Regions from separate parts of the Peribacillus sp. 05N428 genome, predicted to be linked through region 3. Evidence: riboswitches for the same ligand, from Rfam matches in the RefSeq annotation. Region 3 holds a riboswitch; each other region holds the start of a gene.
What was found. Region 3 has a riboswitch for S-adenosylmethionine ahead of AC1DIV_RS09355 (methionine ABC transporter ATP-binding protein). Riboswitches for the same ligand answer to the same signal wherever they lie in the genome.
Positions count from the first base shown of each region.

Region 1: linked by a shared signal. The riboswitch ahead of AC1DIV_RS07125 (YezD family protein) and the one ahead of AC1DIV_RS09355 (methionine ABC transporter ATP-binding protein) in region 3 are both predicted to bind S-adenosylmethionine.
Region 2: linked by a shared signal. The riboswitch ahead of mmuP (S-methylmethionine permease) and the one ahead of AC1DIV_RS09355 (methionine ABC transporter ATP-binding protein) in region 3 are both predicted to bind S-adenosylmethionine.
Region 4: linked by a shared signal. The riboswitch ahead of AC1DIV_RS13500 (methionine biosynthesis PLP-dependent protein) and the one ahead of AC1DIV_RS09355 (methionine ABC transporter ATP-binding protein) in region 3 are both predicted to bind S-adenosylmethionine.

Region 1 is NZ_JBFTMS010000005.1:131,095-135,309, forward strand. Features, by position in the region: gene AC1DIV_RS07110 (SDR family NAD(P)-dependent oxidoreductase) at 1-271, shown strand, start outside; gene AC1DIV_RS07115 (TetR/AcrR family transcriptional regulator) at 445-1,032, shown strand; gene ssuE (NADPH-dependent FMN reductase) at 1,220-1,753, shown strand; SAM riboswitch class I at 2,034-2,142, shown strand; gene AC1DIV_RS07125 (YezD family protein) at 2,299-2,442, shown strand; gene AC1DIV_RS07130 (phosphoadenylyl-sulfate reductase) at 2,612-3,328, shown strand; gene sat (sulfate adenylyltransferase) at 3,381-4,215, shown strand, end outside.
Region 2 is NZ_JBFTMS010000029.1:41,898-46,112, forward strand. Features, by position in the region: gene AC1DIV_RS21690 (ring-cleaving dioxygenase) at 1-836, shown strand, start outside; gene AC1DIV_RS21695 (alpha/beta hydrolase) at 836-1,444, shown strand; gene AC1DIV_RS21700 (flavin reductase family protein) at 1,463-2,071, shown strand; SAM riboswitch class I at 2,256-2,358, shown strand; gene mmuP (S-methylmethionine permease) at 2,442-3,836, shown strand; gene mmuM (homocysteine S-methyltransferase) at 3,826-4,215, shown strand, end outside.
Region 3 is NZ_JBFTMS010000007.1:95,433-99,647, forward strand. Features, by position in the region: gene AC1DIV_RS09340 (toprim domain-containing protein) at 1-201, shown strand, start outside; gene AC1DIV_RS09345 (thioredoxin family protein) at 205-513, shown strand; SAM riboswitch class I at 658-765, shown strand; gene AC1DIV_RS09350 (O-acetylhomoserine aminocarboxypropyltransferase/cysteine synthase family protein) at 865-2,175, shown strand; SAM riboswitch class I at 2,293-2,405, shown strand; gene AC1DIV_RS09355 (methionine ABC transporter ATP-binding protein) at 2,559-3,593, shown strand; gene AC1DIV_RS09360 (methionine ABC transporter permease) at 3,586-4,215, shown strand, end outside.
Region 4 is NZ_JBFTMS010000012.1:47,807-52,021, reverse strand. Features, by position in the region: gene metC (cystathionine beta-lyase) at 1-377, opposite strand, end outside; gene AC1DIV_RS13500 (methionine biosynthesis PLP-dependent protein) at 374-1,486, opposite strand; SAM riboswitch class I at 1,573-1,686, opposite strand; gene fumC (class II fumarate hydratase) at 2,013-3,395, shown strand; gene AC1DIV_RS13490 (hypothetical protein) at 3,505-3,747, shown strand; gene AC1DIV_RS13485 (ABC transporter ATP-binding protein) at 3,805-4,215, opposite strand, start outside.

The DNA of each region.
Region 1 (4,215 bases), on a different contig from region 3:
TGTAAGAATGATGACACAGACAGCAGCTTTGGAATTGGGTGCTTATGGCATTCGCGTTGTGGGCATTGCACCGGGCGGGGTTGACACTCCTATCATACAAGGTTATCAAGACATGGGAATCATTGATAAATTGAATGCAAGTCAAATGCGCGGTGAATTGATTAAGCCAGAAGCCATTACAAATGCCGTCTATCTATTATCGTTAGAGGAAGCGGATGCGATCAATGGAAGTGTAGTCATGGTCGATGACGGCTATGCATCTTTTAAGTGATTTTCATAAATAGAAAACATCGTCCCAACCAGACGATGTTTTCTATTTATGATATATGGGAATATTGAATTCTAATAGATCAAAGGTAATATTGACCGATTGGTACCAGCGATATATCATGGGAAATAGATGGGTGAAACCGGTCTTATCTTTATAAAAGAAGGTTGATATTTTTGAAAAAAGGGCAGCAAACCAAAGAACGAATCATAAATGTAGCCCGGACTCTTTTTGCCACTAAAGGTTTTGACATGACAAGAACGAATGAAATTGCCTCTGCATGCAATGTTTCCGAAGCTACTATTTACAAATACTTTGACAGCAAAAAAAATTTGCTTTTGGCTACAATTACCCCTAATGAAAAAGAGGAATTTGAAGATGGGACTAGCCATCTATCCACGGATGATCTAGTGGAGAATCATGTTACTACCATGATAAAAAAAATTCTTGAAAATAAAGAACAGTTTTCGATATTATTTAGGGAAACACAATTCGATCAAGATATTTCAAAGCAATATGTAGATCAGATTTTCAAGCCAAATGCCAGGCATATTGAAATACAGAAGAGAATAGATAGCGGAGAGATACAATATATCTCTGATATTATTTTATTTAATGTAGGGATCATTTCTTTCACATTGGCTTTATCTACACATTATGAGATCCATCAACAAAAAAAGGAGCCATATTTTACTTCTGAACGAATTAAGAGCATTGCTCAACTTTTGGTATATGGTATTCATGGGAAACAAAATCATACATAATGAAACGGTCATATTTAAGGGCATGAGCATCAAGCCGTAAATATGACCGTTTCTTTTTTCATTCAGAGTAGATGTCCAGAGTGTAAGATTTGACTTATATTTTTCAGACAATTACGATAAATGTATACTTCACGAAATGCTTTAAGAAAATTATATCTGGAAATCTTGTAACATTGGAGGGTATCAAATGAGCGATATCGTAATTTTATCAGGAAGTCCGGCTATTCCATCAAGAACGGACATTTCACTAAAACATATTCAATCATTAGTCGAAAATGCAGGATTTACTACAGCTTATTTCTCGATTACGGATTTCTCAGCAGATGATTTATTCCAAGGGAAATATAATAGCGAGGATATCTCAAAGCTTTCAGAGAGAATTCAAGCGGCCAGAGGAGTCATTATAGGTTCACCGGTTTATAAGGCTTCTTATACAGGTGTATTGAAAGCATTGATTGATTTGCTGCCAGAAGGTGCTTTTAAGGGGAAGCCGGTGCTGCCAATCATGATTGGTGGAAGTAACAGGCATCTATTGGCGATTGATTATGCGCTTAAACCATTAATTTCAATATTAAAAGGCGAGCCGCTGCAGGGGATTTATTTTGTTGATAAGGAAATAGATAAACAGAATCCAGAAAACCCGATCAATGATTTGCATTTAATTGATCGCGTCCAGAGTCAGGTTCAAGAATTTGTAGAAGCGATACAGTTAAGAAATTAATGACTTCAATAAATTAATTCCTTCTATAAAAAGACTGGAACCCTAGAAATTTTTTTTAGAATAACACGCGTCAATAATAGGCCTAATAATGAAAATAGACTCATTTTTTTGGAGACTTTATCTAAAAAGACGAGTCTATTTTCGCATTTATATGAACATAAAATCATAAATTGAATAGTGTGTATAAAAATAACAGTTCATCCATAATATTAAACCAAGTTATTTTATAAGAAAACTCCATTGACAAGGATTAAATATATGTTAATATTTAAAATAATAAAACTTATCCAGAGCGACGGAGGGAATTGGCCCTTTGAAGTCCAGCAACCTGCATGATGGATGCAAGGTGCTACCTCCAACAAAATGTTGATCATTTTGGAAGATAAGGTAAAGATATTTACCTTGCGATCTTTCCATCATGGAAAGATTTTTGTTTTTTGTGAAAATTTTAGGAAGACCATAACAATGTAAGTTTGTATGGAATTATATAAATCTAAGAAATTTAAAATAAAATATTCGCGGATTTTCTTAAAGGAGGAACTGGTTTGGATAAAGAGAATCAGCTTGAAGAAATTTTTGAACGACTTCAAGAAATGCTTAATTCAATGAAATATGGATCCATTACACTTATTGTCCAGGATGGTAAAATCATTCAAATGGAGAGAAATGAAAAACTAAGAATTAAATAAGGTATCTGCTGACTAGAAAAACTAGAGGCGGGTTTAACTGATATAAAGAGAGTATTGGTTAGATTCGTCTCTTTTTCCTAGATTCAAATAACCCGGGGAATATTACAACGGGAATTGATCAACAGTTACTCTAACCTGATACAGCAAGTTTTTAGAGGGGGCTACAAAGTTGGCTGCATTAATAAACTATGAAAATTTCAATACAGGGGACTTCCCTGTATTTCCTGCAGACAGTGAGACAAAAGGTGCTTTGGAAGTTCTGCAATGGGCGAATGACCATTATGGAGACAAACTGATTTATGCTTGCAGTTTTGGTATTGAAGGCATCGTGCTTACGGATTTATTGGCGAAGGTCAATCCTTCGGCTAAAATAGTTTTCCTTGATACAGATGTTCATTTTGAGGAAACTTACCAATTGATCGAGGAAGTGAAGAAGCGATATCCGAAGCTTTTGATCGAAATGAAGAAACCTGACTTGACGCTTGAGGAACAAGCGGCGGAATATGGCGATGAATTATGGCTTAGTGATTCCAATAAGTGCTGTAACATCCGTAAAATCGTTCCGCTTACAGATGTGCTTTCATCGGCAACAGCCTGGCTTTCGGGACTGCGGAGGGAGCAATCCGAAACAAGGGCTAAGACCGAGTATATCAATAAGGATAATAAGTTCAAATCAGTTAAAATATGCCCACTCATACATTGGACATGGAAAGATGTTTGGCGCTATGCCCACAAAAATGGACTTCCATATAATGTCCTGCATGATAATGGATATCCGAGCATTGGATGTAAAACGTGTACTGCACCTGCCTTCAATGCAGATGATTTACGCTCAGGCCGTTGGCAAGGAGCTCAAAAAACGGAATGCGGATTGCATTTATCTTAAATAAATAGAAATTATAGGCTTAAATAAATAGAAGCCATAGGGGGAAATTAGAATGACAATCAGTTTACCGCACGGAGGAACATTAATCGATCTTTGGGAACCAAAATATGATTTTAGTAAAATAACGAAGTCAATCGAAATCGATGAAATTGCTTTAAGCGATCTTGAATTGATAGGCACTGGTGCCTACAGCCCGATTAAAGGATTCTTTACAAAAAGTGACTATGAGACAGTGGTGAAGGATATGAGGCTTAGCAGCGGACATGTATGGAGCATCCCGATTACGCTGCCTTTGACCGAAGAAGCTGCAGAAAGCCTTACTATAGGTGAAGAAGTAACATTAACCCATGAAGGTGAAACTTACGGGGTTCTCTCCGTTTCCGATATTTACACTCCAGATAAGCAATTGGAAGCGACATTGGTATATCAAACAGATGATGAGAAGCATCCTGGAGTGAAAAATTTATATAACCGCGGGGATGTATATGTCGGCGGGGAAATAAAGTTGATCAAGAGAATAGAGCGTCCGCTATTTCAAGCTCATTATTTGGACCCAGTCGAGACAAGGAAGGCTTTCGCTGAAAAAGGATGGGAAACGGTTGTCGGTTTCCAAACGAGGAACCCTGTTCACCGTGCACATGAATATATCCAAAAGACAGCATTGGAAATCGTCGACGGTTTATTCTTAAATCCTCTAGTCGGTGCCACTAAATCAGATGACATTCCGGCAGATGTAAGAATGGAAAGCTATAAAGTGCTGCTTGATAAATATTATCCTAAGGATCGCGTCTCCCTTGCAGTTTTCCCTGCTGCCATGCGTTATGCAGGACCTAGAGAAGCCATTTTCCACGCGATGGTCCGTAAAAATTATGGTTGTACCCATTTTA
Region 2 (4,215 bases), on a different contig from region 3:
TTAATTTTGATGATCCAGGCACCTATCATTTATATTTCGGAGATGAATCCGGTTCACCGGGCACAATCATCACTTTCTTTCCTTGGCCTGAGGCATACCGAGGGACAATTGGCTCCGGACAAGTGGGGATTACAACATATGCCGTTCCGGAGGGTTCAATGGGCTTCTGGGAAAAGCGTTTGGGTAAATTTAATATAGACTTTGAAAAGGTTTCACGTTTCGGTGAGGAATATCTTGAATTCCAAGACCCACATGGTTTGCAACTTGAACTGGTTGAGCGTAAAGAAGGTAAAAATAGCGAGTGGTCATTCGGCGGTGTACCAGCTGATAAGGCGGTCAAGGGATTCGGCGGAGCTGTATTATTGACGTCAAAACCGATCAAAACGATGGAGCTATTAGAGGAAGTGATGGGCCTGCAGAAGATTGGGGAAGAGGGCGATTTCATCCGCTTCAAATCCACATCTGATATCGGGAATTTAATCGATGTTAAAAAAACGGTTTTACCAAACGGTAAAATCGGAGTGGGAACTGTCCATCACATTGCATGGCGTGCAAGCGATAATGAAGATCATAAAGAATGGAGGGAGCATATCGGTAACCATGGCTATGGTGTGACACCCTTTACAGACCGACAATACTTCGATGCGATTTATTTCAGGGAAGATGGAGGCATACTCTTTGAAGTTGCCACAGATCCACCTGGCTTTGCTCATGATGAAACGAAGGAAACGATGGGCAGTAAATTAATGCTGCCGCCATGGTTGGAAGAAAAACGGGAAGTTATGGAAAAAACGTTACTGCCGGCAGTGCCGAGAGTACTAGAGGAGGATAAATGATGAAACATATTTTTCAAAAAGGAAGTAATCCAGAAGCTCCGTTACTACTGCTGTTACATGGCACTGGAGGAACGGAAACAGATCTCTTGCCATTATCCGAAATGGTTTCACCGGGTTCATCCGTACTGAGCGTACGGGGAAATGTACTTGAAAATGGAATGCCCCGTTATTTCCGACGGTTAGCTGAAGGGGTTTTTGATGAAGAGGATTTGATCTTCCGGACGAAGGAGCTTTATGACTTCTTGGAATCAGCGTCCGGAAAATATGACTTCGACCGTGACAGAGTGGTGGCATTAGGTTATTCCAATGGTGCAAATATAGCGGCAAGTTTGCTGTTCCATTACGAGGGGGCATTACAAGGAGCGATTCTTCATCATCCAATGGTTCCAAGACGAGGGATCGCTTTGCCGTCCCTTTCAGATATACCTGTATTTATAGCTGCAGGTAAAAACGATCCGATTTGCCCGGCAGAAGAAACTGATGAACTTAATCAACTTTTACAGCAAGCTGGCGCTACAGTTGAAGTTCAGTGGGAAAATTACGGTCATCAGTTGACACGTTCAGAGGTTGATGCAGCAGGTTTATGGTTTCAAAAGAACTTTTTATAAGAATGAGAGGGAATGAAGATGATTTCTGTTAATCCTGAAAGTCTGACTGAACGGGATAATTATAAGTTTTTGACTGGAAGCATTATACCGAGACCTGTAGCGCTGGTTACGACACAATCCGAAACCGGTACAATCAATATAGCGCCGTTCAGCTTTTTTAACATAGTCAGTTCAAATCCTCCGATGATTTCCATTTCTGTTCAACGGAAAGAAGGAGTTTCAAAGGATACAGCCCGAAATGCAATTCAAACAGGTGAGTTCGTTGTTCATATCACTGACGAAAATAATGTTGCAGATGCAAATCGAACGGCAAAGGAACTCCCATCTGAAGAAAGTGAATTGGGTCTTACTAACTTCAATCTGGCAGTTAGTGATAGGGTATCCGTACCAGGATTGGAAGAAGCGAAGGTGCGTTTTGAATGTACATTAGAGCAATCGATTCCATTGGCAGGTTCCAAGAATGAACCTGGTTGTGATTTACTGATAGGGAAAATAGTCTGCTATCATATAGAGCAAGATATATATCATAATGGCCGTATTGACCCGAATGGGCTAAAACCTGTAGCGAGATTAGCCGGTCATACTTATACAAGACTAGGGGAATTATTTGAAATAGAACGTCCTTAAGGAAAAAGACCAACATGACCCCGGTTAGTTTTATTTGCCATTATAATACGCTTAGCGCTTGTTCCAAAAACAATTTAATATTAATGCCCCAGCCATGATCGTTAGCATTTAAAAGGAAGTCATTACATTCCGAAACAAAACTTGACAATTTTTTCATAGCTTGATAAAGTTATAAAAAAATAATTTCTTATCCAGAGAGGTGGAGGGACTGGCCCTATGAAACCTCAGCAACAGGTCTACAAAGACACTGTGCTAATTCCAGGGGGTGAAACCTTGATAGATAAGACCGTACGTGTTTATTTGTCAGTAACGCACTCTTTTTTAGAGTGCGTTTTCGTTTTTTCTGGATGCAAGATTAAGGAGAGTTAGAATGGAAAACAAAAGGAAGCATGATTTTCAAAGGCAAATGCAAGCACGGCATATCATAATGCTATCGCTTGGCGGGGTGATTGGAACTGGTTTATTCTTAAGTTCGGGTTATACGATTCAACAGGCTGGCCCGTTCGGAACCATCCTTTCGTATCTGATTGGTGCATTAGTGGTTTATCTAGTCATGCTATGTCTAGGTGAACTGTCAGTGCATATGCCCGAGACAGGTGCGTTTCATAGTTACGCAGCCAAATACATCGGACCAGGGACAGGGTATACAGTAGCCTGGTTGTATTGGCTAACCTGGACTGTTGCACTAGGTTCGGAATTCACGGCTGCAGGATTGTTGATGCAGCGATGGTTTCCATCAATCAGTGTCTGGATATGGAGTGCTCTATTTGCCATTTTGGTCTTGGCATTAAATGCGTGGACCGTTAAGTTTTTCGCTGAATCCGAATTCTGGTTTGCGTCTATTAAAGTATTTGCTATTGTGATATTCATTATTCTGGGAGCTGCGGCAATGGTAGGTTTCATTCCAATGATTAACGCACAATCAGCTCCGTTATTTTCCAATGTTACAAGTGCAGGTTTATTTCCAAATGGTGCTTTTGCCATTCTAATGACGATGCTCGCTGTGAATTTTGCATTTTCTGGAACTGAATTGATCGGAGTTGCAGCTGGAGAAACTGTGAATCCTGAAAAAACGATTCCAAAGGCAATCCGTATGACATTATGGAGATTGATTATCTTTTTTGTAGGTACCATCGTTGTTTTATCCGCATTATTGCCTGTTTCGGATGCAAGCGTATTAGAGAGCCCCTTTGTTGCCGTTCTAGAACGAATTGGAGTGCCATATGCAGCGGATATTATGAACTTTGTTATATTAACTGCCATTTTGTCTGCTGCAAACTCAGGACTATATGCCTCATCCAGGATGCTTTGGTCACTTGCAGATAAGAAAACTATTTCACCAATATTTGCAAAATTGACAAAACGGGGTGTTCCCTTGAATGCAGTCCTTTTCAGTATGCTGGGCGGTGTTTTAGCACTTTTCTCGAGTATTATTGCGCCGGATACTGTATATATAGTGCTTGTATCCATTTCTGGACTAGCCGTGGTTATAGTTTGGATGAGTATTAGCGCGTCACAGTTTCTATTTCGCAGACGATATATAAACGAAGGAAACTCAGTTAATGATTTGGCTTATCATACACCATTATATCCATTCGTACCAATCGTTTCATTTATGCTATGTCTTGCTTCTTGCATAGGAATTGCATTTGATCCTACACAAAGAATTGCACTATATTGTGGCATTCCGTTTATTTTGTTTTGCTATGGAAGTTATTATCTGACACAAACCATAAAGAAAAGAGGAATAGACAATGAAGAATAAAATTAACCCAATTGAAACAATTTTACGAGGTCATTCAGTCATGATTTTGGACGGAGCTTTAGCTACAGAGCTTGAAAGTCATGGGTGTGATTTGGACGATCCCCTGTGGTCTGCACGTGTATTGCTTGAAAATCCAGAAGTGATTTACCAGGTGCACTCTGACTACTTTCGAGCTGGTGCTGACTGTGCGATAACGGCAAGCTATCAAGCAACGGTTGAAGGTTTCGCCCTCCGCGGAATACAAGAAAAAGAGGCATTGGATCTAATCAGGAAAACGGTTTTACTTGCAAGACAAGCAAGAGATGAATTTTGGAAGGAAGAATATCAAACGATTAGACCTAAGCCATTGGTTGCTGGATCAGTTGGGCCTTATGGAGCT
Region 3 (4,215 bases):
TATCTCCTTTTTGACGCAGATGAATCAGGAGAAAAGCTGCGGAAGCAGTTCCGAAGGGAAATGCCGGAAGCGAACCACCTGTATATTAATAAAATGTACAAAGAAGTGGAGAGCTCACCCGAACATCATATCGCAACTGTGCTCCTATCTGCCAATATGAATGTGAAAATGAAATTTCTAAGTCAAAGGGTGAACGACTAATTGATGCAAGAATGGAAAGAAGAAGAGTGTAAGCTTGCTGTTGAAAATGGGGAAACCTTTTGCTTATATTTATATACACCTTTATGCGGCACCTGTCAGGTGGCCTCCAAGATGTTGACGATATCCTTGGAGCTTTTTCCGGAATTGAAGGCAGGCAAAATGAATATGAACTATGTCCAAGCAATTGCCGAATCATATGAAATCGAAAGTGTTCCTTGCTTATTGCTTTTCAAAGAAGGGCAGCTGCACAAAAAAATATATGCCTTTCAATCCGTTCCTTATTTGTACGGATTGCTTAAGGAAATCAGCTAGGAAACCAATCAGAACCGCGGTTGGTTTTCTTTGTTGCTGACATTTGAATGAGAGAAGAGAAAAACAAAGAATATTCTAACAATTCATTGACTGATTTAATCTAAAATGCTATATTTTGAATTAAGTAATGGCAGAATTTAATAGTTCTTATCAAGAGTGGCGGAGGGACTGGCCCGACGAAGCCCGGCAACCGGTATAAATTTTTATATACGGTGCTAATTCCAGCAGAGTGTTGGCTCTGGTAGATGAGGTGTGTTCTTGAAACCTCTTCTTATTGAAGTGGTTTTTTTGTTTATAAAAAGCCAGATTTCATATAAATCCAACTAAATCCATAGAAAAAGGTGAAATTATATGTCAGAGAAAAAGTTGCGTTTCGAAACATTAAGTGTTCATGGCGGTCTCCAAGCTGATGAAACAGGTGCCCGTGCCGTTCCTATCTACCAAAGCAATGCATACTTGTTCAAGGACACCGACCATGCAGCGAATTTATTTGGCCTAAAGGAGAATGGCTATATATATACACGGCTTCATAATCCCACGGTCAGTGTTTTTGAGGAAAGGATGGCTTTATTGGAAGGCGGTATCGGCGGATTGGCAACGGCAAGCGGAATGGCCGCCATCTCACTTTCAATCCTGAATATCGCCGCTGCAGGGGATGAGATTGTTTCTGCCTCTACATTATATGGCGGTACGTATAACCTTTTTGAAAACACTCTTCCTAAATATGGGATCAAAGTGAAGTTCGTTTCTCCCGATGACCCTGAAAACTTCAAAAGGGCGATTACGCCAAGAACTAAAGCCATTTTTGCTGAAACGATCGGAAATCCAAGTTTGAGGGTGCTCGATATTGAAGCGGTAGCGGAAATTGCCCACGAAGCCGGCATACCTTTAATCATTGATAATACCTTCGCGACACCGTATCTTTGCAAACCAATTGATTTTGGAGCGGATATTGTCATCCATTCCGCTACAAAATGGCTTCTTGGAAATGGAACGACGCTAGGCGGTGTCATCGTGGATGGAGGGAAATTTGATTGGAACTCGCCGAACTACCCTGGCTTCACGGAGCCTGACCCAAGTTACGACGGTCTGGTATACGCCGAGGCAGTTGGACCTGCTGCATTCATAACGAAAGCCCGAGTCCAGTTACTCCGTGATTTGGGCCCAGCACTAAGTGCCCAAAGTGCATTCCAGTTTACGCTTGGACTTGAAACGCTGCATGTAAGGATGAAAGAGCATCTATCCAACACCAAGTCTGTCATAAACTATTTAAAAAACCATCCTGCCGTTACCTGGGTTTCACATCCTGGTGATGAGGATCATCCCGATAAAGCCCTTGCGGATAAGTATTTGCCAAAGGGAGCTGGATCTGTCGTGACATTTGGGATTCAAGGTAATCGCGAAGCTGGGGCAAAACTTATCAATTCGGTGGAATTATGGTCCCATGTGGCTAATGTGGGGGATGCGAAGAGCTTGATCATCCACCCAGCCAGTACGACCCATCAACAATTGAATGAGGCGGGTCTTGCGAAAGCGGGCGTAAGTGCCGATCAAGTCCGATTATCGATTGGGATTGAAAATGTAGACGACTTAATAGAAGATTTGGAGCAGGCAATTGAAAAGGCGACGAATATCGTCTCCTTGACTTCCAAATCGGTTTAAGTAAAGTTCCTGTTCATTCTTGTACTAGAAATAATATACATTGCGCTCCTTTTTTATCTATGATAAAATTTCTCCATACTAAAGAACTTAATGATGTACAAATATTCTATATATTAGCTCTTATCAAGAGAGGTGGAGGGATGTGCCCGATGAAACCCGGCAACCGACAAGGAGATTTCCTTGGAAAGGTGCCAATTCACACAAAGTTTAATCACTTTGGAAGATGAGAGGAAGGCCTGTTTCTTCACCTGCCTTTCTGCTCATGCAGAAAGGTTTTTTCTATTTTAATTGGGAAAACTTTTACATGATAGGAGAAACAGACTAATAATGTAGAGAAATCAACTAAGTTCATAGGTTTTATTGGATAAAAGAGGTGAGGGTTAATGATTACATTGACGAAAGTCAGTAAGCTGTTCCGAACAGGAAAAGGAAACAGTGAGACGATCAAGGCTGTAAATAATGTGAATGTTGAAATAAATAAAGGCGAGATTTTCGGTATCATCGGTTACAGTGGAGCGGGGAAAAGTACTTTGATCAGAATGCTCAATGGATTGGAAACACCGACAGAGGGATCCGTTGTGGTGGCTGAAAAGGAAATTTCAAAAATTAAAGGGGCTCAGCTCCGTAAGGCCCGTCAAGAAATCAGCATGATTTTCCAACATTTCAATCTATTATGGTCAAGGACCGTTCAGGAGAATATATCTTTCCCTTTGGAAATTGCAGGAGTTTCTAAACCTGAACGCACCAAGCGTGTGAACGAATTGATCAAGTTAGTCGGACTTGAAGGCAGGGAAAAGGCCTATCCTTCGCAATTAAGCGGAGGGCAAAAGCAAAGGGTGGGAATAGCCAGGGCTCTGGCAAATGACCCTAAAGTTCTGCTGTGTGATGAAGCGACTTCTGCATTGGATCCGCAGACTACCGACTCCATACTCGAATTGCTTGTTGACATCAATCAGCGTTTGGGATTGACGATCGTCTTGATTACGCATGAAATGCATGTAATACGTAAAATCTGCCATCGCGTCGCCGTGATGGAAAGCGGGCAGGTTGTTGAACAGGGTCCTGTCCTGGATGTCTTCAAGAATCCTAAAGAACAAATGACGAAGCGTTTCGTCCAACAGGTAACGGAACCGGAAGAAACGAAAGAAACGATGGACCATTTGCTCGAACGCTATCCAGCCGGCAAAGTGATTCAATTGACCTTTGTAGGTGATCATGCAGAAAGCCCATTGATCACCAAGCTTGTACGTAACTTCGAGTTGGATGTCAATATCGTTCAAGGTAAGATATCCCAAACAAGAAGCGGTTCATATGGAACATTGTTTATCCATCTAGATGGCAAAGAGGATGAAATGCTCCGCGCAATCGAATTCATTAGAGCACAGCAGGTAGGCGTGGAGGTGATTACTCATGCTTGAAGAATTATTGCCGAATGTTGATTGGGAAGACATCATTGAAGCTACGAAAGAAACGCTTTACATGACAAGCGTCTCTGTAGTGGCAACCTTTTTTATAGGCATAATACTAGGATTGATCCTTTTCCTGACAGGGAAGGGTAATATGTGGCAAAACCGGGCTGTCAACGGAGTCATGAGTGCTGTCGTCAATATATTCCGTTCCATTCCATTTCTTATTTTGATCGTGCTGCTCATTCCTTTCACTAAAGCGCTTGTCGGTTCCATGATCGGTGAGAACGCTGCACTGCCGGCACTTATTATCGGTGCGGCCCCATTTTATGCGCGTATGGTTGAAATCGGCCTCCGTGAAATCGATAAAGGTGTAATTGAAGCCGCTAAATCGATGGGGGCAAAAACGAGCACGATCATTTGGAAGGTCCTTCTTCCAGAGTCGATGCCTGCCCTTATTTCCGGGATTACGGTAACATCGATTGCATTGGTTGGATATACCGCGATGGCCGGGGTCATCGGCGCAGGCGGGCTTGGTAATCTAGCCTATTTGGACGGCTATCAAAGAAATCAAAATGACGTTACGCTTGTAGCGACGATCGTTATTCTAATTATCGTCTTCATAATTCAAATT
Region 4 (4,215 bases), on a different contig from region 3:
ATGTCAACGAAGGTATGCTCAATATTGAAACGGTTCAATACGCTTGTGACCATCCTGAACGTTCCGCCATACACATCTTCGGAAATGACGATATGGTCTCCGGCAGACAATAGGAGGAAGGCTGTTGAAATGGCAGCCATACCTGATGAAAAGGCAAAGCCGTGAGTGCCTTCCTCTAGATCGGCAATGATATCTTCAAGTGCCTCGCGAGTTGGGTTCCCGCTTCTGCTGTAGTCATATTTGCCGAATTGATCGATATCGGATTGATGGAAAGTCGATGCATGCTGAATGGGGACGCTCACACCGCCCGTTACCGGATCGAATTTATGTTGATTATGAAGTAATTTCGTTTCAAAGCTAAAATCATGATCTGTCATCGTAGTGCCTCCCTTTTTACATGTGCGAATGCTTGCTGCAAGTCACCAATCAAATCGTCGCTATCTTCGATGCCAACGGAGAAGCGGAGCAATCGATTACAAACCCCGTTTGCCATTCTGACTTCAAGCGGTATATCGGCATGTGTTTGTGTGGCAGGATAGGTGATGAAGCTTTCGACCCCTCCAAGGCTTTCTGCAAAGGAAATTAATGAGAGCGATTGTAAAAATGGGTTGACCGCCGCTTCATCAATGATGCGGAAAGAAATCATGCCGCCTCGGCCTGGATACAATACGTCCGTAACACAATCATGCTCCGATAAGTAATCTACAAGTATCTTGGCATTCTTTTCATGACGCTCCATCCGCAATGCCAGGGTTTTCATTCCGCGCATCAACAGCCAAGAATCAAATGGGCTCAAGACAGCTCCAGTGCCATTATGATGGAAGGCCAGTGCATCACATAACTCAGCGCCGCTAGCAACGATCAGTCCGGCGAGCACATCATTATGACCACCGAGATACTTGGTTGCACTGTGGATCACAATATCCGCTCCAAGCAAGATGGGTTGTTGAATAAGAGGCGTGTAAAAAGTGTTATCAACGATTAGCAATAAATTATATCGTTTAGCCAATGCGGCAACGGCGCTAATATCCGTTTGCTGCATAAGAGGGTTAGTGGGAGTTTCGATGAAGATGGCTTTCGTGTGAGGAGTGATGGCTTTTTCGATATCCTCCAAACAACAAGTGTTTACATAGTCACACTGCAATCCCCATTTTTTAAAACCTTGTTCTAACAGCCGATATGTACCGCCATAAAGATCTTCACTGACAATCCACGCATCACCAGATTTAAAAAGGGCGAGTATAGTGGAGATGGCGGCCATTCCTGAACTGCAGGCATAGCCTTGGTCTCCTTTTTCCAGATCGGCGATGGATCGCTCCAATAGCTGGCGGGTAGGGTTACCTGTCCTTGTGTAGTCGAATCCCGTCGATTGACCGATTCCTTCGTGGCGAAAAGCTGTTGAAAAGTATACCGGCGGATTGACTGTTCCTGTCGCCGTTTCACTGCGATTTCCTAATTGAGCAAGATATGTTTCAGGTTTATACATGGTTTTCACTGCTCCTTTGAGTTAAATAAAATAAAAAAAAGTCTTCTTTAAGAAGAAGACTTTGATTAAGTAGTGACGAGTCATTCTTCTTATCTTCCAAGTTCATAAACTTGTGGAATTAGCACCTTTTCATTGGTTTGAAACAAATGAAGGTTGCTGAGGTGTCATCGGGCCATTCCCTCTACCTCTCTCGATAAGAGTTTAGATTATTCAATTTCTTTTGAATTTACTATATATACAAAATACTGTCAAGGACATTTTGGGAGTGATGATGTGTTGGTGTTCATGGCCAGGTCAATTGAAGCCTAGCGGTGCCTACACTTTATGTGTCAAAAAAGAATATCCAAATTTTCATCTAAATATGAATGGCCTAGGATTTTTCAGAAATATGGAAAGGGTCAGCGGGATATTTTTGCTTTAAAATAATAAAGTTTGTACAATGTATGGAGAGAAAGAATAATCCGACATTATTCATTTCATATGCAAAAATTCTTCAATGAATAGTGCAAACTTAGGAGGAGAACACATGGAATACAGAATCGAACGAGATACGATGGGTGAAGTGAAAGTTCCTGCTGATAAATATTGGGGAGCACAAACTGAGAGAAGCCGTAACAATTTCAAAATCGGTAACGAAAAAATGCCGATTGAATTGGTTCGTGCATTTGCATACGTTAAACAAGCTGCTGCAAAGGTGAACTTTGATCTTGGTGATCTTTCCGAAGTTAAAAAGAACGCCATCGTCAAGATTTGCGGCGAAATCCTTGAAGGTACGCTTGATGAACATTTCCCGCTTGTAGTTTGGCAAACGGGAAGCGGTACGCAAAGTAATATGAATGTGAATGAAGTGGTCGCGAACAAAGGGAATGAATGGTTAAAAGAAAATGGTGAATCGGAAATCCTTCACCCGAATGATGATGTTAACAAGGCACAAAGCTCAAATGATACTTTCCCGACTGCCATGCATATTGCAGCCTTTATGGAAGTCGCTGAAAAATTGGTTCCTGCCATCAAAGCACTTCGTGATACATTCGATACAAAAGAAAAAGAATTTTGGGATGTCGTGAAAATCGGCCGGACACATCTTCAAGATGCTACACCCTTAACATTAGGACAAGAAATTTCCGGTTGGAAAGCGATGCTCGATAAAGATTTGGCGATGATTGAGGAAAGCAGCCAAAAACTATTGAACCTTGCTTTAGGCGGAACGGCTGTAGGAACCGGAATCAATACAAAGAAAGAATTCCCGGGACTTTCTGCCAAACAAATTGCAGCGGATACAGGATATCCTTTTGTCACATCTGATAATAAGTTCCATGCATTGACTAGCCATAACGAAATCGTCTACGCACACGGTGCTTTGAAAGCATTGGCGGCGGATTTAATGAAAATTGCGAACGATGTCAGATGGCTTGCAAGCGGACCGAGAAGCGGAATCGGAGAAATTGCCATTCCGGAAAACGAGCCGGGCAGCTCCATCATGCCAGGTAAAGTCAATCCGACCCAAAGTGAAGCGCTTACCATGATTGCGACACAAATCGTGGGTAACGATGCTACAATTGGCTTTGCAGCAAGCCAAGGTAACTTTGAATTGAATGTGTTCAAACCAGTCATCATCTATAACTTCCTGCAAACGGTCAAATTATTGACGGAAGGCATTCATTCCTTCAACGATAATTGTGCGGTTGGCATCACTGCAAATGAAGATAAGATTAAAGAAAATGTAGAGCGTTCCCTTATGCTGGTAACAGCATTGAACCCGCATATCGGTTATGAAAAAGCAGCCAAGATTGCCAAAACTGCCTTCAAGGACAACTCCACGTTAAAAGAAGCGGCATTGAAACTGGAGTTCCTTACGGAAGATGAATTCAAAGCATGGGTCGATCCTGCTAACATGGTTAATAAATAATTGGATGGAAGTACCCTCCCTCTAGCATTAGGGAGGGTGTTTCCATGTGTTAAAATACTGGAATCGACAAATACTGAAATCATAAGTATCTGGAACAGGAGGAAAAACAATGTCTATATGCCCGCTTTGCAACGGTCTAAGAAAAATTCATGTAGATTGCCCGGAATGCGGCAGTGAACTTGAGGATAAAGGGAAATTCATGGATTATGCTGATGATTACAGTGCTTATATGGATATCGACATACTTAAAGAAAACGACGGATACCCTCAATCCCTTCAAAAAGGGCAATGCCCCCATCTCATGAAATGCCCTGAATGCGGACATGATGAAGTGGTATTGGTCCAGGAATGAATCGCCCTTTATTTTAATAAACGTAAAAAGACCCATAATGAATGGGTCTTTTCATGTTTAATTGGCAGATAACTTCATGCTTTCCTGCATCTGTTCATCTTCTTCAACTAAAATGCGATGTTCTGTCCCTTTATCAAAAAAGTGCGCTTTATTCATGTCGAGCGCAAGTTCGATCTTTTCGCCTGCCTGGATAATGTTATTGGCATCGACCCTTGCAACGAAGTCCTGCCCCTCTAAAGTGGAGTAGAGCATGATCTCCGCGCCCATGAGTTCGGCTACATCAATTTGGGTCGTGAATGTAGTGTTAGGGGACTCCGTGAAATAAGCTCCTTCATTATGGAAATCTTCCGGACGGATGCCAAGGATTACTTCTTTTCCGACATATCCTTGATCACGTAGCATTTTCATCTTAAATTCAGGTATTTCAAGCGTTTGTTCGCCTATTTTGATTGTGCCTTCTTTTAATGT